3 regions of the Pontibacillus salicampi genome follow, and region 3 is predicted to be linked to each of the others. Evidence: riboswitches for the same ligand, from Rfam matches in the RefSeq annotation. Region 3 holds a riboswitch; each other region holds the start of a gene.

Region 1 (7,471 bases), on a different contig from region 3:
GTTCGCCTTCCTCCGGTAAAGCTAATAGGGTTCCATCCTCCTCCATTAAAATGCCATAACCCTCCCAGGGAATATCAATATTTAACACATCGTTTACGATAGTGGAGACTTTTATATCAATACCTACTACGCCTTCTAGGAAATTATCATTATAGACAGGTGCAATGGAAGAAGCGATCCAGCCTTGACCAGCTGGATCTAAATAAGCATCAGTCCAAACGACCTCCCCAGAAGGATTATGCTCTTTATCAGCTTGATAGAAAAAATTATAATCTTGAGCTTTCATAGTTGGAGAATATTGATTTTTCACATTAAAGTAAGGGTAAATAACATTTAAGGTATCATATGTATTCATGTAAACACCAGCTGCCAGAGGCTCACTTTCGTAAATATGCTTCATCAAATTTTGTTGTGATAGTATTTGGGCAACCTTGCCAATATCCTTCTTTTTATCTGGCATTGCATTGCTATAGTATACTGCTGCCCCGTCTGAGGATGTATTAGAGGCAGAGTAATATACGCCATTTCCTGCAAATTCTAATCGCTGCTTATCCTCATCAGATAACGAATGCTCCTCCTGCATAGCTTCTTCCATTTCTTTCCGGAATAATTCCGTAACCTCTGAAATGGAACGTACCTTATTGGATATTACTTCACTCTCTGTTGAGGCAAGCTGTTTCAATTCTACCTGGGCTTCTTCTTTTAAATTATGCACAATTGAATTTTTAGACCACTCAAAACTAATGAAATAGAAGGCGATAAACACCAATTCCACAACCAGTAGTGGAACTAACGCTGTCCGAATAAAGGAGCTCCAAATCCATCTTAACAAGGGAGATTTTTCTTTTTGGTTATTCACATCTATGCACCTCCTTTCCTATCTTCATTCTATATAAAAGCAACAAACGCACCTTGCCATTCATTCCACAACATCATAATGATAGTGTGTGATATCTGCTGACTTGGTTGCAAAATGATTCTGCCATAGTAGACATATTAGAAAAAGGGTCAACCAGTTTTCATCTGGTTGACCCTTTTATCTTACTATATTATGATGTTCAATCATACCTGGTGTGTGTTTGTCCGGTATTATCTATTGTTCCATGGAAACAATCGTACGACCGGTCACTTTTCCTTGAAGTATTTGCTCTAATGTAGAAGGAAGCTGTTCTAATGTAATTTCATTTTCTATTGTCGCAAGCTGTTCTGGCTTCAAATCTGTTGCTAGGCGATCCCATACTCGCTTCCTCAGCTCCATTGGGCAATAAACTGAATCAATACCTAGCAGGTCAACTCCACGCAGAATAAATGGCATAACAGTTGTTGGTACCTCGACACCTGCTGTAAGTCCACTTACCGCAACAGCTCCTCCATATTGAATGGAGCCTAAAACAGATGCTAAAGGCTTGCCGCCTACTGGATCCACAGCTGCAGCCCAACGTTGCTTCTGAAGCGGTTTAACCTTTTCTGGAGTAACTTCTTCTCTGCTCAACACAGTTGTTACCCCGAGGGATTTAAGATAGTCTGCCTGTTCAGATTTACCAGTTGCTGCTTCTACTGTAAAACCGCGCTTCACTAACATTGCAACAGCCATACTGCCAACTCCGCCTGTAGCACCCTGTACAAGAACAGGACCATCTTCCGGCGTAAGCCCGTTCTGCTCTAAACGATGAACAGATAACGCCGCAGTAAAGCCTGCAGTACCGAAGGTCATTGCCTCTTTCAACGATAAGTTTTCAGGTAAAGGGACAATCCAGTTACTATTCACTCTTGCATATTCACTAAACCCGCCATCTTGAGCAACACCTAATTCATAGCTTGTAACGATAACCTTCTGGCCTTCATAATAATCAGGATTATCAGAATGTGTTACCGTACCAGCCAAATCAATCCCTGGTACAATAGGATATTCTTTTACTACTTTGGATTTAGGAACAGTAGCCAGTCCATCCTTATAATTGACACTTGAATATACAACTTTGATTGTTACGTCGCCTTCCGGCAAATCAGATTCTGTTCGTTCAACGATTTGTGTATGGGCTTGTTCTTCTTCTTTTGTTACTAATAATGCTTTAAATGACATAAACAATCTCCTTTCTTGTGCAGCTTCATCTTGCACTTGAGGAAATGGTAACATAACACAGAAAAAGATGTCCTCTCTTAAGCATTCGAGGTCCATTTGTATTATAATGGAAATTAATACACTCCCGAAAGGAGCTTTCTATGCTTATCATTACCCTCCTATCCATTTCCTTTCCCTTCCTCATCTTTGTTTTATTACTTTATGGTATGTACAAGGGGCTTATAAAGAAGAGCAATATTACCGCCTATTATACCCCTTTCGATGAAATTACAGGGCAATCCTATAACAGTTTTCAAGATGAACAAGAAATGGAAGAGGAAGAGGACAATCAAGAGGGAGAAGAAATAAACAAACTGCCCCATGTATGAGCTCTCCCTTTTGGTATAACCTATATACCAAAAGGAGGGGATTTCTTCATGAATCAGCATACGGAACGGCAAGATTATCATCCAGCAGCACTTTCCGCTGACATGCTGGAAGAAATAAGAACACTGGAACACAAACTTCGATCTCAATCTGACGAAGAAATTATTCTTATTGCTTATTCTCAAGACTGAACCACCTGTATAAAGGTGAAGTACTGGTTATCTAAGGCTCCTATTATAAGGGGCTTTTTTGTTTGTACAGCTACACAGACTCCATATCACAAACTATCTTGCTTTACCAATTAGTGTGGTATATACTTAACTATATGGTATTACAAGATAGTTTGAAAGGAATGAAAATTTGTCGCTTCGAAGTCAATTACTAAAAGGCATATTAGAAGGGTGTATACTATCCATTATTTCCCACGAAGAGGTGTATGGATATGAATTGTCTGTCAAACTTCAAAGCTTCGGACTGTCGGACGTAAGCGAGGGGTCTATCTACCCAGTCCTTTTACGCTTACAGAAGGCCAAGCTTATAAGTGGAGAAATGCGCACTTCCCCTTCAGGCCCAAAACGGAAATATTATCACATTACAGAGGAAGGAGAAAATACTTTAATTCAATTTAAGAAGGAATGGGAAAGCATTAAGCTTCCTGTGGAACAAATCATCAAGGGGAGGGACGGAGATTGAACGCCAAAGAGTTAATTAAGGAAAATAACCATAAGCGCAAGCTACTAACAGAAAACAATGAACAATATTACGAAAAAATGCTCATATATATTCGTACCCAACTATTTCTCTCGGAGGAACAAAGTGAAGAACTACTAATGGAATTATTAGAGCATTTACTCGAGGCTCAGCATCATGGAAAAACTGCAGAAGAAGTTTTTGGAGACAATCCAAAAGCTTATGCAAGGGAATTAGTCCAGCAGCTTCCTAAAGAAACTAAATCCAGCCTGTTTATATTCATTGGGTTTATCTTCGTTCAATTTATAGGCTGGATGGCACTAGGACATGGTGGTATCTCAGTCATTTTAGGGTTCTTTTCAGACCTTGGGACAACTACTATACATCTCGGAAGCGGTGCAGTACAAATTATCGTGGATGTCATTGCGTCCATTCTCGTTATTGCTTTTGTGTTAAAATTACTTAGGGATTCCATGTTTAAGAAGGTAAGCAAATGGATAGAGTTTATCATCATATGGATGTTACTTCTTTTTCTCTTTTCCATATACATTTTTTCAGATAAGCTGATACCTGCATTCGGAGCTACCTTTGAAGTTCACGGCATCCTCTTCTTCATCTTTGGTCTTATCATAATTGCTGGAAGTAAACGATTTGATACAAAGTTTCGGTTAACTAAATAAAGCACATAAAAGAGCAGACTCCTGCATCATAACGGCCTGCTCTTTTTCAAGCTCAACTCTTTGAAAAGCGTGGTAACTGTTATTTCAGAGCTGAGCCTCTTTTTATTAGTATATACCTACAATTTATACAGAGTTTAAAGCCTGTTTGTTTCCAAAATATATAAGGCGAGGTTGCTTATATATGACAAAACTCAAAATAAGAGAGCTGATTATAAAGGAAGGTGTCATATACCCAAGATTGTACGTCAGAGAGTATAGCCAAACAGGCACCCCTTCTGGTGCATAGGAGGCAAAAAAGACAATTCCGCCAATATAATGGCTGAAGAATCGCAGGATACTGCCTAATAAGGCCCCACTTGTTACATACGCCGTAATTTTTGCCGCGTTGCCCTCCTTCATGGAGTCCTGGACGTTCTTAGCAAAAATACCTGCTAAACCAACCACGGTAAACGCTAGTGGGTAGTCCATGATATATTGGACCGGGTGCACGATAAACGGCTGAATAAGTGAATTGATCAAGCCAATGAGCAAGCCTGTTAAGAGTCCACCTTTCAGACCCCACCGAAATGCCATAAAAAAGATTGGCACCATGGCAAATGAAATGGACCCTCCCTGAACCCAAAGTGGAACCGATAGATAAGGCAGGCTAAGAACAGCACCAATAGCAGCAAACATCGCTACTTCCACTAGAAATAAAATCCGACGATTTCTCATTTCACATCTCCCCTTTACTATTCTTCAAATATTGTGTGCAGATTAGCTCTGCTATTTCTTTCCTCACAGTTCAAAAGAAAAGAAAACACAAAAAAAGCAATGCAAGGGAGAGCTTTGAGATGGGTATCCTTTGTGCATTGCGTGCCATCACGAAAGCCACATCCCTACGTTAGAATTAACTAACAGGTTCAGAGGGTCAGAACGAATCGTTCACTCTCAGCCATCAGGCTCCCCTTGTGGTTTCTTACGTCTGCTTCTTTTGTAATATCTATTATAAGGAAAGCGTTATAATCTTTCAAGCTATGAAATAAATAGAAAATTCGTAGCAGATGTATCCCATTTCTTATTTGCGAAAATATATCGTCATACAGCCCATAAAAACAGCCTTACTCGCTTTTGTTTTCCTGAAGAGCGTGTTGCCACCCTAAACTGACAGGTATATAGAACTATAATACGAAACATTTTCCTATTCTCTATTTATAGGTACCGTTACTATGTCTTCTTCTTTTGCAAACTGGAGTGATTCAGGTTTTGCTATAATAAGGTTAAGCCTTACTAAGAGTGACGTTACTCTTAACCAGTTTCTTAAGATTTGCTTCCCCTTCGAAACCTTTGTCTTAACGACAAAGGTTTTTTTCTGTGTCCAAAAGTTGTATGACTTTACAAATATACACCTTCTTCTATAATATTGTTTCTTGTTGCATATAGACCACTTACAGACATGTTCTATTGACTGGAAAGGAGAAGGCCTATGAATACCAAACCTTCTATTTGGACCAAAAGCTTTATTAGTATCGCCTGTACAAACTTCTTCTTGTTTCTAACCTTTTACGCTCTGCTAACCACGCTCCCAATATACGTAACGGATACTTTAGGCTGCAGCGAATCAGAAGCCGGTCTAATTGTTACCGTCTTTCTATTAGCCGCTATTCTCACGCGTCCCTTCTCTGGTAAATTGTTAGAAATTGGTGGAAAGAGAAAGATGCTGTTCATTAGTTTAGTCCTATTTACCCTTTGTTCCTTTATATATATATGGACGGACTCTTTTCTGTTATTACTTACCTTACGATTCATTCACGGTATATGGTTTGCTATCGCCACAACTGCAACTGGTGCTATTGCAGCAGATATTATTCCAGCTGAACGCCGTGGGGAGGGACTTGGTTATTTCGCCATGTCTATGAATTTGGCAGTGGTAGCCGGTCCCTTTCTCGCCCTAACTCTCTTAAATTGGTTATCATTTCCCATACTATTTACTATCTTAGCTCTAATCGTCATCGGTTCCGTTGTGTTTGCTTCAATGGTTCAGCCTGTACAAGAACAAAATAAGACTTCCACTAGGAAACTTACACTTGAGGATCTTTTTGAAAAAAAATCTATCCCTGTTGCTCTGACAGGGTTGTTTATCGCTTTTTCCTATTCAAGCATTATCTCATTTATTTCTATTTACGCTAAATCAATAGGACTAATAGAGACCGCCAGCTTGTTCTTTGCTGTTTTTGCAGTGACGATGCTGCTATCAAGGCCCTTTGTTGGTAAATTGTTTGATGCTAGAGGACCAAACGTGGTGATCTACCCTTCTTTATTCCTATATGCTACCGGTTTATATATGCTTAGCATGACGGACAGTTCTACTATGTTATTACTATCAGCAGGAATGATAGGTCTTGGATATGGTAGTCTTGTACCAAGCTTTCAAACCCTAGCTATTCAACAAGCAGACACCCACAGAAGCGGTCATGCAACAGCTACTTTCTTTACTTTTTTTGATACAGGAATCGCATCAGGTTCCTTCATTCTTGGCATGGTTGTTACCTATGTGGGCTACCATCCTCTATATGTTGCAATGTCCCTTTTCGTTATCGTAATCATGTACCTTTACTATCGTCTCGTTTCAACAAGGATTAAAAATCAGAAAAGCCAGTCCCATTCTAGTTAAATAGAAAGGGACTGGCTTTTCTTTGTTCAAATTATAATGGCTTCATTTACCTTGGAATAAAATTAATACACGCCGACATTGTCCCATGCAGAAGCTACTGCATTAGCTGTACTAGAACCATATAGATCCTGAGCAGATTGAATAAGCGATGAACGTGCATCAGAGAAATTACTGTTTGGAGTTAGATACACCGTTAAAGCACGATAGTATATTTTTTCTGCTTTAGATTTACCAATCGAGTTAATAGTATAATAGGCCGCTTTATTTGGAATACCACTATTTATATGAACGCCGCCCCAATCTCCTGCCTCTGTATTCGGCAAGTTGCGGTAATTATCCATATGATCGGGCTGGTTATACAGCGTTGGGTTCGACATACTGCGTAGAGCATCTCCACTTCTTCCAGGAGTATAAACGTCCTCTCCCATCAGCCAGTCCTCACTATCAACAAAATAACCAAACACATCAGAAAATGACTCATTTAATGCCCCAGGCTGATTCTCATATACTAAATCAGCTGATCGATCTGTTACAGCGTGTGTTAATTCGTGAGCTACAATGTCATCTGCACCTGACAGATAGGTAAATGTTGATCCATCTCCATCCCCATATATCATTTGGTTCCCAACCCAGGCAGCATTATTATAATTACTGCCGTAGTGAACAGTAGATACGATATCGGCACCATTTCCATCATAGCTGTTTCGACCGAATGTATTATAGAAATAATCGTACACTTGTCCAGCATAATAGTGCGCATCAACCGCAGCCTTTTGGCGCTCACTATAAAACGTGTTGCCGCTGTCTGTTACATAATAACCAGGAAGACTGAACTGGCCACCATTATTGTTATCATACGTAGCAATGACACCACTCATCGGTTTTGTTGTATCGTAAAGATAGTACGTATTATTATAAGAGTAAGTGTTCAATGTCTTACTATCCCCAAGCACCCCTGTTCCACTTCCAGTAGTTGCTGCTTCGTGTACTTTATTTTGA
Region 2 (7,471 bases), on a different contig from region 3:
CAACGCTGTTGAAAATGATTCTCACTATCGTTACAATGTTACTATACTTTCTCAACATATAACTGTCAACCAAATTTTTTGGGTACATATAGGGATGGAGCGTGATGACAATGCATCAGGAATACTATGATGTTACGATTATTGGTGGAGGTCCAGCGGGTCTTTATTCTGCTTTTTATAGCGGTCTTAGAGAAATGAAAACAAAAATTATAGAATACCAGCCTCAATTAGGAGGAAAGGTGCAAATTTACCCCGAGAAAATGGTCTGGGATGTTGGCGGTCTTCCCCCTACTACTGGGGCGCAATTAATGGATAATCTTGTCCAGCAGGCATTAACGTTCGATCCCACTATTGTACTGAATGAAAAAGTTACCTCCATTACGAGAATGGAGGATGGGAGCTTTCGCATAGATACTGCATCGGGAGAGAAGCATTATTCTAAAACCGTTATTGTTGCTGTTGGCAGCGGTATCTTAAAGCCAATGAAGTTACCGATAGAAGGTGCGGATCGTTATGAGTTGACCAACCTGCATTATACCGTTACCTCTTTACAGCATTTTAAAGATAAGACAGTGGTGATTTCCGGGGGAGGAAATTCCGCAATAGATTGGGCTAATGCTTTAGACTCTATTGCGAAAAAAGTGTATCTCTCTTATCGAAAAGAAGAGCTAAAGGGACATGAGGCGCAAGTTACCCAACTACTCGATGGACCCACTGAATGTTTATTCCATACCTCCATTACTAATTTAATAGCCAACAAGCAGCAGGACATCATTTCTGAAGTTGAGCTCACCAACCACCTTGACAACACAATTAGTCATATAAAGGTAGACGATGTCATTATTAATCATGGGTTTGATCGTGATGCATCCCTTCTTGATAATAGTACAGTTCCTATTACCCTTAAGGATGATTATTTTATCCAAGGAAATGCGTTGAGTGAATCTACTGTAGAAGGTTTATACGGAGCTGGTGATATTTTATATCATGAGGGGAAATTAAATTTAATTGCAGGTGCTTTTCAAGACGCAGCTAATGCAGTAAACAGGGCGAAGCGTTTTATTCAGCCGGACGCTGCTGCTAATGGAATGGTCTCCTCCCACAATGACATGTTCAAGGAGCGGAATAAGCAGCTCATTCAAGAGCTGGTACAATAACCAACCACCAACAGGGGAAGATTTCCTGTTGGTTTTTTATGTGTCCTTAGCTTGTGTATGAACAGATACCTACTACACCTATTTCATATGCTATTTTGATTTGACTCGCTTATATAATAAAGGGACTTAGTACCGGTACCTAGTCCCTTTTATTATTGGAGTCTCAATCTTTATCTAACTGCTTATATTTTATTCGTGAATATATTACAATAATCAAACTAAGAACAAAGATGATAACCACGATCCATGTAGTTACTATTCCCTCAAACAAGAATAAAGAAGCCAAATTTACAGCTAGCAACAGTATAAAAAGCCAATCCAGTTTTGCCAGAAATTTCTTTTGTGAATTATTCATTCGAGTATCCAAGAACATGCACCTGCATTTCTAAACGTTTTGTAAGCAGAAGAACATTTTGTAACAAATGTTCTTGCTCCTCCAGCAGCTTTTAATGCTGACTTCAGCTTAACTATTTTAGCTGGGGTTAAGTTGATAACTGCTGCTGTTCCTAATGCTCCTGCACAAGTCGCTACCTTCCCCCAACTTGCTTGTGCTTGTACAGTGTATGTAATAGATTTAGATTGTTCAGATGGAAGATCTAATCCGGTATATTCCTCAATCCATTTTTTACGTTCTTCCCTACCAGAATAAATAATATTATCTGGCATATTTTCAATTGCACTTAATACGTTCACAGTGTCCTCATCAATTATGGTGTGTCCTTGTACTTGTGCATTTGCTCCTTGCGGAAGTACAAAAGCTATTGCTATGGCAACCATAAGCACAGAACTTAACCATTTTTTCCTCAACTAGCTTCTTCCTTTCCAAAATTGAATTTTTTTACACATATTTGAAGCTATCACTCTATCATTATAGCGTCAATCTGAAATGATAAAATTGGTAGTATAGTTCAGTATAAAAAAGCGTGTAGAGATCTTCACCTTTTATAATGAAAGAATAGTTGCAGCGACATGAAATAAATCTAGTATTTGTGAGGCTCCTTATCAGGAAAGGAAAAGAAGTCGTGTATTTTTCCATTCACAACATCCATTTGCTTAGAAATGGTATTTAGTGAAATATCCCTATTCCTAATTCCTGCAGGAAAATATATACTATAGACAACTAGGGGAGTCCGATGAGTCGGGCTGAGAGAGAGACGCGTGGAAGTTTCTTGACCCTTTGGACCTGATCTGGATCATGCCAGCGTAGGGAAGTTAGTCATAAACAGCATCTTGGAATGCAATATAACTTCTACATACATCTGCCGGGTCCCTATGGAATAGGACCCGGCTTTTTATGTACTTTCAACTCTTTAAGGTTGTTCTGGATCTCGTCCTTCCCATCTATAAGAAGGAGAGATGAAGAATATGGTTAAACAAAGCGTAAATGAAAAGAACATGACGATTATGTCCAGTTTTTCTGGAAGTAAAAAAGTGTATGTACAAGGATCTCAAGCTGATATTCAGGTACCAATGAGAGAAATACAGCTATCCCCTACTACTGGCTCATTTGGGGAAGAGGATAATCCTCCTCTCCGAGTGTATGATAGCAGCGGTCCCTACACAGATGAAGACTTTCGTATAGATATTACAAAGGGTCTGCCTCCGCTTCGAAGCGGTTGGATTGATGAGCGAGGAGATGTAGAACAATATCAAGGAAGAGTTATGCTTCCAGAGGATAATGGGTATAAACACATGGCAGATCCTCGGATAGACCATATGGCATTCCCAAATCAAAACGATAAGCCTAAGAAAGCTAAAGAAGGTCAACGGATTACCCAGCTTTCTTATGCAAAGAGGGGTATAGTTACAAAAGAAATGGAATTTGTAGCAATACGAGAGCAGAGAGATCCTGAATTTGTACGAGAAGAAATTGCAAAAGGACGTGCTATTATTCCTTCTAATATCAATCACCCAGAAATAGAACCTATGATTATCGGCAGGCATTTTCACGTAAAGGTGAATGCTAATATAGGAAATTCTGCGGTTACCTCCTCTATAGAAGAAGAAGTAGAAAAGATGACATGGGCTACCCGATGGGGGGCAGATACCATTATGGATTTATCAACCGGAAAAGATATCCACAAGACAAGAGAATGGATTATACGAAATTCCGCTGTCCCTGTTGGAACCGTCCCTATTTATCAGGCACTGGAGAAGGTGAATGGAGTTGCAGAAGACTTAACATGGGAAATCGTCAGGGACACGTTAATTGAGCAAGCTGAGCAAGGAGTGGATTATTTTACTATACATGCCGGTGTATTACTTTCCTACGTCCCGCTAACTGCCAGCCGCTTAACCGGAATTGTGTCACGAGGTGGTTCTATAATGGCTCAGTGGTGTTTATATCACCATGAGGAGAACTTCTTATACACTCATTTTGACGAAATATGCGATATCATGAAAACCTATGACGTATCCTTCTCACTTGGAGATGGTTTGCGACCTGGCTCCATAGCAGATGCCAACGATGAAGCTCAGTTCAAGGAACTCGAAACCCTTGGAGAATTAACAAAAAAAGCATGGGAGCACGATGTACAAGTAATGGTCGAAGGCCCAGGACATGTTCCTATGCACCTTATTAAAGAGAACATGGACAAACAACTGGAAATATGTGAAGAAGCACCCTTTTATACTCTCGGCCCCTTAACAACAGATATCGCGCCAGGCTATGACCACATCACCTCGGCTATAGGGGCGGCGATGATTGGCTGGTATGGGACCGCTATGCTTTGTTATGTTACTCCCAAAGAACACCTTGGCTTACCAAATAAAGACGATGTCCGTGAAGGAGTGATCACATATAAAATTGCTGCTCATGCTGCTGATTTAGCAAAAGGCCATCCTAGTGCTCAATTAAGAGACAATGCCCTTTCTAAATCTCGCTTCGAATTTCGCTGGAGAGATCAATTTCATTTAGCACTAGACCCAGATAGAGCGTTGGAATACCATGATGAAACATTACCAGCCGAAGGTGCAAAGACAGCTCACTTCTGCTCCATGTGCGGTCCAAAGTTTTGCAGTATGAGAATTTCACAGGATATAAGGAATTACACAAAGGAACAACAGCTTGCTACAGATGAAGCAATATCAAAGGGAATGAAAGAAAAAGCAGCTGAGTTCCAAAGATCTGGCGGTTCTATATACCAGTAATTCTTATTACATGGAAGGAGCACGGAATATGAAAGCACAAGACATAACGGAAGAAATTGCACAGTTGAAAATTCACATAAATGCATTAGAGAAACAACTTCACCAGCTACAAGAAGAATGTGAGCACGAATATATTCCATCTGCTCACCATGAGCAATGTATGAAGTGCCATAAGGTAAATACGTTATATTACTAATTGGATCATTTTTATTATGAACTATACAGGTAAACCACAGAATCACGAGATGCCAATCCTAACAGATTGGCAATTTCCTTGTTGGGGGTGTAAAAGACTGCCATGTTCAACAAAGGAGGGGTTGGAATTGGTGACATCAGAATTGTTCGTTAAGGGTTTATCTGATTAGCATGCTAAAACGCTTGGAATTGGCTTCAAGCGTTTTAGCATTTTATAAACCTTCCTATCTCACCTTGAGCTTAGTAACTATGAATGACATTTCTGCACTTGTACTTAGTCCTCGAAGACTTCATTGAAATGGTTCTTTATTTGATTTTTATATTGCGGTACATCAGTTGATTTGACAACATCATGAACGGAAAATGTCGGAAGGGGGTTCATCCCTACGTACTGATTCATTTTATGAAGATGATAAATAGCTTCATCCAATGAATTCCCTTCATAGAATGCATCATAGTTATTAAATATAGATGCTGGAGCATTCCATGTTAAAGAGAACATGTATTGCTTTTCAGTCAATAGCCCTCCATGACCATATCGTGTTGATCCCGTAAAGAAAATGTTATCCATGAACACTCTATCAATATAACCTTTAAACTTCCCTGGAATGCTAAACCAATAGATAGGTGTCTGCATGATGACTACATCTGCCCACTTCCACTTTTCTAATTCATCATCCACGTTGTACCCCTCATCTACAATCGTTGTGTTGACTTCGTACTTGGAAGATAATACCTTATGCCACTCCTGAAAAAGTGTATGGTTTAACTCTCCTTTGGATTTATTATACGCTTCATGACCATTAATAAGTAAAATATGCTTCATTACTCTTCTCCCCTTTCCTTTATTCGACTCATATTGTATCTTTATCTATCTCATTAATGAAAGCGCTGCAATTATTACTTGTATGTACCTAAGGAACTTCCAAGTACGTATAGGTGGTCTATTGTTTTTACTATAATATGGCAAAATTTAAGGATAATTTTACTGAATGGATGTGAACGTAGTACAAATTAACATCTACATAGACTTTACAAAAAAGGAGATATATCCTAGGGAAAATGAGCTTATTTCCCTACCTATATCGATTTGAGATTCTTATCCACGTTCACGAAGGAGATTCATCTTCCCTCAAAAGTAAATATACAAATATAGAAGGTTTCCTAATTTTGTTTATAACCTGTGTGCATTTAAAAAACTGGCCTCCATGAACAAAAATATTGTTCGTGATGGCCAGCTTTTTATGGTTATTGGTCTGTTTTCGGATGCTTCTACCGTTTCTACCATAGTAAAGGGGAAAAGTGTCCTAATAGCAACCCTTGCAGTTTTGGCATATCGGCATACTTAACTCCTCCTAAAATATTTAACCACCATACAGTGGGGTCCAAAAGTAGACATGCCTTCATCTCTCTCATCATTGCCCTCTCCCACATCCACAATAGTCAACTAAAGGCTGTATGAACCAAAAACATCACGGCATTCATTCAGAACATATGAACAGCACAACTAATTTAAACCCACTTTCTAGTCACAATAACAGCTAGAACTACAGCACTAATTCCTCCTACTAGCTTCCCAACTATCATTGCAAATACAATGTCTTTATTAACTCCAGCAACAAAACCTAAATGGCTTCCTAATACGAAAGCACCGCTGACAGCAAAAGCAACATTAATGACTTTTCCTCTTGGGTTCATATCCTTTAACAGGGATAACATAGGGATGTTATGAGCCAGGGTTGCCATTAAGCCCGCCGTTGAAACCTCATTCATACCTAATGCATATCCTATTTGTTTTAATGGCTGTTTAAGGAGAAAAGAGATAACCGTAACCATCGGAAAGGCACCTGCAAGAAAAACAGCGATCATCGCTACAATTTCAACCCCTTCAACAAGTGGTGTCATATTAGGGATTATTACTATGCCCGTGAAGGTTTCAACACTAATAGCAGTTAAACCTATAATAGCTACTATGTGAATACCTTTCGCAAAGACAGCAAAACCAGCGATCATTTTATCTGTATAGATAAATAAACCGATAGAAATAAATATGGATAAAATGATGGTAGGAATAAGGTTTTGTATGATTATAAGAATATTTAAATCCGCAACTATTCCACCTATTAAACAACCGACAGGGACAGTTATTAATCCTAATAAAATTCCTTTCGCAAAATACGTATGATCTTCCTTGTCAATAATGCTTAATGCCACAGGAATAGTAAATGCTAAGGTCGGTCCCATCATCGTACCTAAAAAAACCCATGCAAATAGTTCAGCATCCTTCCCCTGTGCCATCTCCGTTGCTAACGAGTACCCCCCCATATCCAGTGCTACTAAAGTGTTAGCAAAGGAGGCCGGATCTGCACCAAACACACTATAAACTGGCGCAACAAATGGGGTTAAGATACTTGCTATAACAGGAGCTAATGATATAATCCCAACCATCGCCAATGTTAACGACCCCATTGTCATAAATCCTTCTGTAAACCTCTCGCCAACCCCCAACTTATTTCCTATTAGCTTGTCCATCGCACCTATACACATAAATAAGATGACAATGTAAACTATTATATCGTTTATTCCCATTGCATGATCTCCCCATTTAACAACCCAAATATCATAGAATTATTTTTCATAAAAAGGAGGATGATGACCATTATTCTTTTTTTGGAGTAGAAAGCAGTTATAAATCACCTTAAAAAATTGCTCTATTATCTTTTTCAGATGTTCACTTCCATTATGAATAGAAATATGAGCTTACTGCTAACTAAAATCACCAACCTGCTTCCATGTTAATTTCAAATATACGTATTTAGTGTATTTAAAATTCCTTCTGCATATTTTCCGATAGAGATATTGGTATGTTGACTTTTTGCTTCTTCGGTTGCATTTTCTACTAAGTACCCATGCCCAACAGAGGTAAGCATAGCTATGTCATTCCCACTATCACCAAAGGCAAAGGATCT
Region 3 (7,471 bases):
CAAAATCAAGCTTTTGATTCGATAGAAAAAATTGTTCAGGCTTAAAGTGAAAATTCTTTATTTCCTTTTCTCTAAGGTTCACATCCTGCTCAAAGTTAAATTGAGCAAGGCTTTGACTAGCAACCTCTTCATCTTTCAATATATGGTGGTTGGTCAATAGCAAATTCGGTGTCACCATAAATCCGGTACCATGACCTACTACTTTCCCAATACCATCTCTTATTTCTATACGACAAACGGACTTAGAGGCGTTGATGCCTGCTTGAAAATAAGAAATAGGAAAAAGATCATTTTCCCCGATGATTCGTTCCATTGCCAGCTGGTTACGAGCGAGCTTTTTCTTACGATTGGCTACTCTATCTGGCTGATCTACTTCAAACGGGCTATGTGTTTGGAGGGATGCTTCATTGTCCTCTCGCTCTGGTGTTCTTTCTGCAAATCGATGTAAAGCCTGCTGCTGCTGTTCTTCAATTAACTCCCGATTCCACTGCTGTAGCTTTTCATACTGAATCATCGCACAAGCCTCCTAAAGGATGTCTTAAAGTTACCCGTCCAACATAAACGGGACACCCTCTACTTCCATACGAACCCCATACATACCTTCCATCCTTTTCCCTATTTTTTTACTAAACAGCAAAGACTTAAGTATTAGTATTATCCTCTCCATTAAACCGTACAACCAATGAGTCTCCGATAGGGTAATAGCCTATTTTCTGGTATATGTTGTTAGAGGTACTATTGGATAGGTCTGTATATAAACTGCAAAACTGATACCCCTCACCGAGCAGCTTCTCAGACAAGGAGGCAACAGCACACGTAGCATACCCTCTCCGCTTCCATTTATCAGGAGTGTACACACTGTTTATTGTCGTCCCATTTCGTGTAGACCTCGCTTGACCTACCATGGAGACGACTTGTCCATCCACAACCCAAAAGTACAATTTTTTATGCTTAATATTTTGCTCTGTTACTTTTTGTGCGTATTCTTCCGTAATATCAATTCCTGCTTCTAGACCAAAGGCATATAACCAGCGTGTTGCTAATGCTAAGTCCTCCGCTTCCGCCAGCTTTAAAAAGCCGTTACCCCTGTTATAAGGACCAACAGCATCAAGCTGGTACACCTTTTGTTGCATAGCAATATGATAAGGCCTTCCAGTAAGCTCCCTCCATCGATCTGCTAATCTGGTAATCGTTTCTGGGGCGCCTATAAGACCGGGAACGTCATGATGATTATCAGCAAAGAACCGAACCATTTCTTCCAAAACACTGTCGGAGGGTGTGTGATTGGTCGCAATTACCCACATATGTGGAGAAGTTCGAATTACGACAGCCTGGATATCTCCTCTTTCATGTATGTATCCTAGCACCGGCTCTTGATCGTAATAATCTTGTTGCTGAACTAGCCTTTGCAATATACCAAGCGGCAAGTTATGTAAAGCCTCTGATTTGATCAGAAAGGGCTCTACCCTTCTTTCAAACTCTATTGGACTATTGAAAGTCATTACCGTCATAGAGCAGCACCCCCTAAAAATTTGAGTATTCACACGATTCGACAACCATCCATACATTTCCTTCCAAACAGAAGTGGTTTTTTCAATTAGCTGGCAATCTAAAAAAGGTGCCACTTATTATAAGGGCACCCTTTCTTTAAGGGAAGCATCTTCTTCTGTTGCCTTGTCCTGTAATTTACTCTTCATAAAAAAACCCTGTTGCCGCTAGCAACAAGGTTATGTATGGTGTGCATTTATTTCCGTCTCCAAGGAAATTCAGTTCCAAAACGATTAGCAAAATCCTTCGATTCACCGCGTCGTTCTCTGCGACGCTCTGCTCGTTTTTCTGCTCCTTCGTGCAGCCAGGATTCCTCTTCGGTTTCCGGGTACACAGTAGGCACTGTCTTCGGCTTATTGTTTTCATCTAATGCCACCATGGTAATAAAGGAGGTAGCGCATATAGCTCTTTTACCCGTCAAGAGCTCCTCCTTGATGGCTTTTACGAATACTTCCATCGAGGTGTTTTTTGTCCATGTCACAAATGCCTCTAAACAAATGGCATCTCCAGCGTTTACTGGGTACAGGAAATCAACAGAATCTGTTGAAGCAGTAACAACAGGAGAACGAGCATGGCGCGTGGCAGCAATGGCAGCTACATCATCAATATAGGCCATCAGCTGCCCTCCAAATAGGGTGCCGTGATTGTTCGTATCGGTTGGTAGCACATGTGAGTTTTTGACAACTAGTGAATCAATACAAGGTTTCTTTTCCATTAGATTACCCTCCTACTACATCAACTCGTAATCCCATTATACCCTACTTCTACCTGTTATATGTTGGTTCTAAATAATCAAGCGCTTACATCGGATAATTTATTCAAGCGGCTTTGTATCATAGCTTGAACCCGTGTAATCTGTCAGATCACAAATGCTCTTCCAAAGCTCAGGATAAAACTCGTACTTAACCCCCTTCTCTAGCATCTGTGCTGGAATTCCTTTAAGGCTGTTGGTCTGTAAGCCTATCATGCGACGAACTAGTTGTAGATGGTAATGTCGGAACGTCTGGAAGTTCTCATCGAAGCGTGTCAGCTGCTGCATGAGATGATACATACTGTAATAGTTCTCTGGTGATTGATGAACGGTGAGAGGAGTTAATTTTCTTTGATTAAGAAGCGTTTGGAACGGCTCCCACAGGGTAGGACCGAGCCTTAATATTTCATTAAACCCTGGTGAATCCTGTCCGCTTCCTTGACCAAGGGCTAGACGAATCGTATGGTAATCGTTTGGGCTGATAACCTTTACCATATCAAATACTGTTGGTAAATGATCCAGATGCATATTTACTCTTCTTATTTGTTCCGTGGCTCTTTCTGGTTCGTCCTTCTCCATATACTCTTCTGCCATGTGTATATATTGAATCATCAGCTTGAAGTGTAATTCTGCTATTTGGTGAATCATCTGAAAGGTTAGTTCATCCTCACAGCTTAACTCCCCTTCTTCTTTTTGCAGTGTTAACAATGGTTCTGTTTTAATATATTTCTCATAATCCTTCTTTTGCTTTGTTTTATAATAATCCATATTCTCGTTCCCCCTTCATTCATAGTAGCGGAGTACCGCTCTGACAGGACTTCCATCCCCCTCTACAATAGGTAAGGGTAGGGCTGTCAGCTCATACAATCCTGGAGTAACACCCTCTAGGTTCAACCCTTCTAGAATATGAATGGAGTGAGTATGTAATGCGTGATGGGCAGCTAATTCTTTACTGTCTAAGGGATCTACTGAAGGGACATCCACGCCGAGTAAACGGACTCCATGACTGGCTAAATAAGAAGCCGCATCCGGGTGAATGGAAGGAATGGTTTCTGGGAACGGTTCTCCCTCCTTCCACGTATCCGTTTTCAGTAAAACTCGTTCCGCTCCATCCAGGGAAAACCCTTCTAATAAACTAGCGGTGACCTCTGTAGCATTGGAAACATCCAGTACAATAGCCTTGCCCATATAAATATCCAAAGGAAGATCTATCATTTTCTCTCCGTTTGAATCAAAATGGTAAGGCGCGTCCACATGCGTTCCAGTATGGACGCTCATTTCAACTTGTCCCACATTAACGGATCCTGTTTCTTCCATACTCCAGCTTAACTGGTAGCGATAAGGAGTATCGCCTGGCCAGACAGGGGTATCTGGCCCCAGCCTTCTAGAAACATCTATCATCTTCAACCATCCTCTCTTATGCAATAACATCACGCTCGTTCTCATATTTCAGATATAATTGTTCATCCATAATCCTCTTTAATAGCTGGACCGTTTCCCACACCTCTACATACGTATTGTACAAAGCTACAGGTGCCAGGCGAATAACATTAGGAGCTCTGAAATCAGGTACGACCCCATAATCCTTTAGCGATTTACAAATACGGGCAGCCTCCGGATGCTCCAGACACACATGCCCTCCACGACGGTGGTCTTCGTCTGGATTTCCTATAGCAAATCCAAAGCTCCAAAGCTCTTCGTTAATTAAATCCATCATATAGCGAGTAGCATGCAGTGATTTCTTCCTTACTCTTTCAATAGTTGCTTCCTGAAATAATTCTAAGGAGCCAATTAATGGTGCAGTGCTTAGCATGTGAGGTGTACCAATTTGGTAGGCACCAGCATCTTTAGCTGGCTGGAACGTGTGACTCATATCAAACTGACTATGTTTATCAGAGCCAAACCATCCAGCTAAGCCGGGGTTCTTTCCAAAGTGCTGTTCGTGCACAAATAATGCCGCCACTCCACCAGGGCCATTATTTACATATTTATAATTACACCAATAAGCAAAATCAACCCCCCATTCATGAAAGCGATGAGGAATAGCTCCAACAGAATGGCACCCATCAAAACCGATTAAAATCCCGCGTTTGTGCGCTTCCTCCGTCAGCCTCTGTATATCAAGCAGCTGACCGCTGCGATATAGAACCGTTGGCAATACAACTAACGCCACCTCTTCGGTCATAGCCTCAATAATGTCACCTTCTAAAATTTGCCGTCCATCTGGGGAGGACACTTGCAGCAGGTGTTCCTCAGGATCCAATCCATGCAGCTTCAATTGACTCTGTAAGGCATATATATCTGAGGGAAAATTTAATTCATCCGCCACTATTTTATTTCTTTTTCCTACTGGTTGATAAAAAGTGGCTACTAATTGATGAAGATTGGTAGTTGTGGAACCGCTTACAATAACCTCTTCCGATTTAGCCCCTACTAAAGGAGCGCTCTTTTCTCCTAGTTCTTCAGACAAGTAATACCATGGATACTTCCCCTGCATCCATCCACCAATACCGAGCTGCTTCCAAGAATCTAAAACGTCTAATAATGATTTCTCCGCCCGTTTCGACAACAGCCCAAGCGAGTTCCCATCCATATAGATTGTCTCAGGCTGTACGTAAAACTCCTTTCGAAATGCAGCGAGTTCATCTTGATCATCTAGTGACTTGGCATATTCTTTCGAAACATCCACATCCAACACCCTCTCTCCCTTTTTCTCTTAGTTTACCATATTAGAGAAAAACCAGGTAAAGATGACAAAGGTACTTCCTCTTTTTGCAGCACAAAAAATAGACTATCGAGCCCAAGAGAAAAACCAACACATGGATACCTCTCCTCAACACCTAATAGAGTGCCAATAATTTCGTTATAGTGGCCTCCGGAAGCAATGGAGGAAGTGATTTCATTATCTCTCAAGAAAGCTTCATAGATAGTGCCTGTTCATATATGGACAACCCTTTGCCAGGAATGGGTTAAATCGAATGTCTTGCTCACTCCCCTTTAAGGTGATTGGAACTCCTATCCAGTCTATGTTATAGTAAGACGTGTATAGGAAGTCCACTAGGGGCGCCTTCTATGAAGGCTGAGATAAGGCATTGCCTTGGTCCCTTTGAACCTGATCTGGTTAGTACCAGCGAAGGGAAGTGGAGTCGGTTGGATAGAATATAAAGCGCTTCGTTTATTCGTATGCTGCTTTTCACAAACATCCATAACCGCTCCAGTTTCGGAGCGGTTTTTTTGTATCTAATTTGGGTAAATCTATCAGCAGCAAGGAGCCCAAGCAACACTTCTATCCAGCTTCACCCCACCGTTCCTAGTGCTTCCTCCCAAATTTCATTTAGGAGGCAGAAATATGACATTCACTGAACAACTTCGCCAGGAGGCAGAACCAATTTTTGAAGCTATAATGGAGCATCCATTTGTAAGAGGAATTGCCAATGGAGATGTACCAAAAGGGGCTGTGACACATTACGTAAAAGCAGACTTTGAATACTTAAATGCTTTCATGCATCTTTATGGCATAGCAGTATCAAAGTGTCATGATCGAGACGATATTGAATTTTTCACGCAAAATATAGACTTTGTGCTAAATAGTGAAGTCCACCCTCACCACAATTTATGTGAGTATATTGGTATTCCTTATGAACAATTGCAAGGATACCCGTTACCTCCGAATGCAGATTACTATATTAAACATATGAAACACCATGCCCATGAGGGAAATTTAGGAGAAATTCTAGCAGCCTTACTTCCATGTCCGTGGACGTATCTTGAAATTGGGAATCGACTCATGGAAGAAGTGAATCCGGATACAAACCACCCATTTTATACATGGATTACCTTCTATGCTGATACATCCATGTCCAATACAACTATTAATCTACGAGAACGATTAGACACATGGGCTGAAGGAGCAAGCGAACGAGAGAAGGAACACATGAAAGAAGCGTTTATCAAGAGCTGTCAACTAGAATGGGCTTTCTGGGAGATGAGCTATAACGAACAAACATGGGATCTTATCCCAAGGGCATCAGTGGCCTCTTCTTAAAACAGTTATACACTTTTTATCCACAATTATATTAAAGGAGGAAATCATTTCATGCTAAATAGCTCTTTGCTTACAGCATTGCGGGAGAAAAAACCGCTTATCCACAATTTGACGAACGAAGTCGTAACTAATTTCACAGCAAATGGACTTTACGCTATCGGGGCAGCTCCTGTCATGTCAAAATCAAGAGATGAAGCGGCGGAGATGGCCTCCATTTCAGATGGAGTACTGATTAATATTGGAACATTAACCTCTGAGGATGTCGATGCTATGCTCCAAGCAGGTAAAAAGGCAAATGAGTTAGGCCTTCCAGTAGTGCTCGACCCTGTCGGAGTTGGTGCCACCACGTACCGACAAGAAATCTGTCAACAGTTTATCAACAACATCTCCTTTACAGCTATACGCGGAAATGCTGGGGAGATAGCCACCCTCATCCACCAGGACTGGGAAACACGAGGAGTAGACTCTTCTGATAAAGGAGATGTAGCAGGTATTGCGCAACAGGCTGCTAAAGAGCTGAATACCCTTATCCTACTAACTGGGGAAACAGATGTAGTTTCCGATGGAACGCAGACTGTTTTATGTCGTAATGGAACAAGCATGCTGACAGCCATTACGGGGTCAGGATGCTTATTGGGCTCGGTTCTTACAGCATTTCTAACATTAGGTGGACAACCTGTGGATAATGCCGTGACCGCTGTAACTACGTATGGGGTTGCAAGTGAACAAGCTGTTCCAAAAGCAAATGGTCCAGGAACATTTCACGCCCATTTCCTAGATGCTCTAGCTGCTGTTACTGAAGAAACAGTAGCCCAATATGGTCGTGTTGAACAAAAGGATGTGTAGAACATGAAACCTGTCACAGAGATACTACCGCTCTATTTCATTATGGGCAGTCAGGATTGTACCCACGATCCAATCTGGACATTAGAAGAAGCCATAAAAGGTGGAATTACCTGCTTCCAGTTTCGAGAAAAAGGAGAGCATGCGTTAGCGGGTGAAGAAATGGAGGCTTTAGCTCGAGAGCTTCAAGCACGTTGCAAGGAATATAATATACCTTTCATTATTAACGATGACGTTGCTCTGGCGCAGAAACTGGACGCTGATGGCGTTCATGTGGGACAGGA

Evidence for each region. A riboswitch is a leader RNA that binds a small molecule or an ion and turns the genes downstream of it on or off. The one in region 3 is predicted to bind thiamine pyrophosphate.
Region 1: another riboswitch for thiamine pyrophosphate. It lies ahead of thiT (energy-coupled thiamine transporter ThiT); the one in region 3 lies ahead of tenA (thiaminase II).
Region 2: another riboswitch for thiamine pyrophosphate. It lies ahead of thiC (phosphomethylpyrimidine synthase ThiC); the one in region 3 lies ahead of tenA (thiaminase II).

Annotation. Positions count from the first base shown of each region.
Region 1 is NZ_JBHLTP010000011.1:16,633-24,103, forward strand. It holds gene ACFFGV_RS12240 (ATP-binding protein) at 1-859, opposite strand, end outside; gene ACFFGV_RS12245 (acrylyl-CoA reductase family protein) at 1,094-2,083, opposite strand; gene ACFFGV_RS12250 (DUF3951 domain-containing protein) at 2,224-2,451, shown strand; gene ACFFGV_RS12255 (hypothetical protein) at 2,500-2,640, shown strand; gene ACFFGV_RS12260 (PadR family transcriptional regulator) at 2,810-3,142, shown strand; gene ACFFGV_RS12265 (DUF1129 family protein) at 3,139-3,819, shown strand; gene thiT (energy-coupled thiamine transporter ThiT) at 3,943-4,533, opposite strand; TPP riboswitch at 4,678-4,778, opposite strand; gene ACFFGV_RS12275 (MFS transporter) at 5,285-6,472, shown strand; gene ACFFGV_RS12280 (M4 family metallopeptidase) at 6,535-7,471, opposite strand, start outside.
Region 2 is NZ_JBHLTP010000003.1:702,259-709,729, reverse strand. It holds gene ACFFGV_RS05020 (NAD(P)/FAD-dependent oxidoreductase) at 105-1,157, shown strand; gene ACFFGV_RS05015 (hypothetical protein) at 1,509-1,964, opposite strand; TPP riboswitch at 2,270-2,384, shown strand; gene thiC (phosphomethylpyrimidine synthase ThiC) at 2,523-4,307, shown strand; gene ACFFGV_RS05005 (serine protease) at 4,336-4,503, shown strand; gene ACFFGV_RS05000 (NAD(P)H-dependent oxidoreductase) at 4,777-5,328, opposite strand; gene eutH (ethanolamine utilization protein EutH) at 6,015-7,091, opposite strand; gene ACFFGV_RS04990 (HAD-IIB family hydrolase) at 7,304-7,471, opposite strand, start outside.
Region 3 is NZ_JBHLTP010000010.1:5,794-13,264, forward strand. It holds gene ACFFGV_RS11585 (DNA/RNA non-specific endonuclease) at 1-514, opposite strand, end outside; gene ACFFGV_RS11590 (GNAT family N-acetyltransferase) at 642-1,511, opposite strand; gene ACFFGV_RS11595 (acyl-CoA thioesterase) at 1,745-2,263, opposite strand; gene ACFFGV_RS11600 (tryptophan 2,3-dioxygenase family protein) at 2,363-3,067, opposite strand; gene kynB (arylformamidase) at 3,083-3,706, opposite strand; gene kynU (kynureninase) at 3,717-4,994, opposite strand; TPP riboswitch at 5,349-5,455, shown strand; gene tenA (thiaminase II) at 5,649-6,344, shown strand; gene thiM (hydroxyethylthiazole kinase) at 6,396-7,190, shown strand; gene thiE (thiamine phosphate synthase) at 7,194-7,471, shown strand, end outside.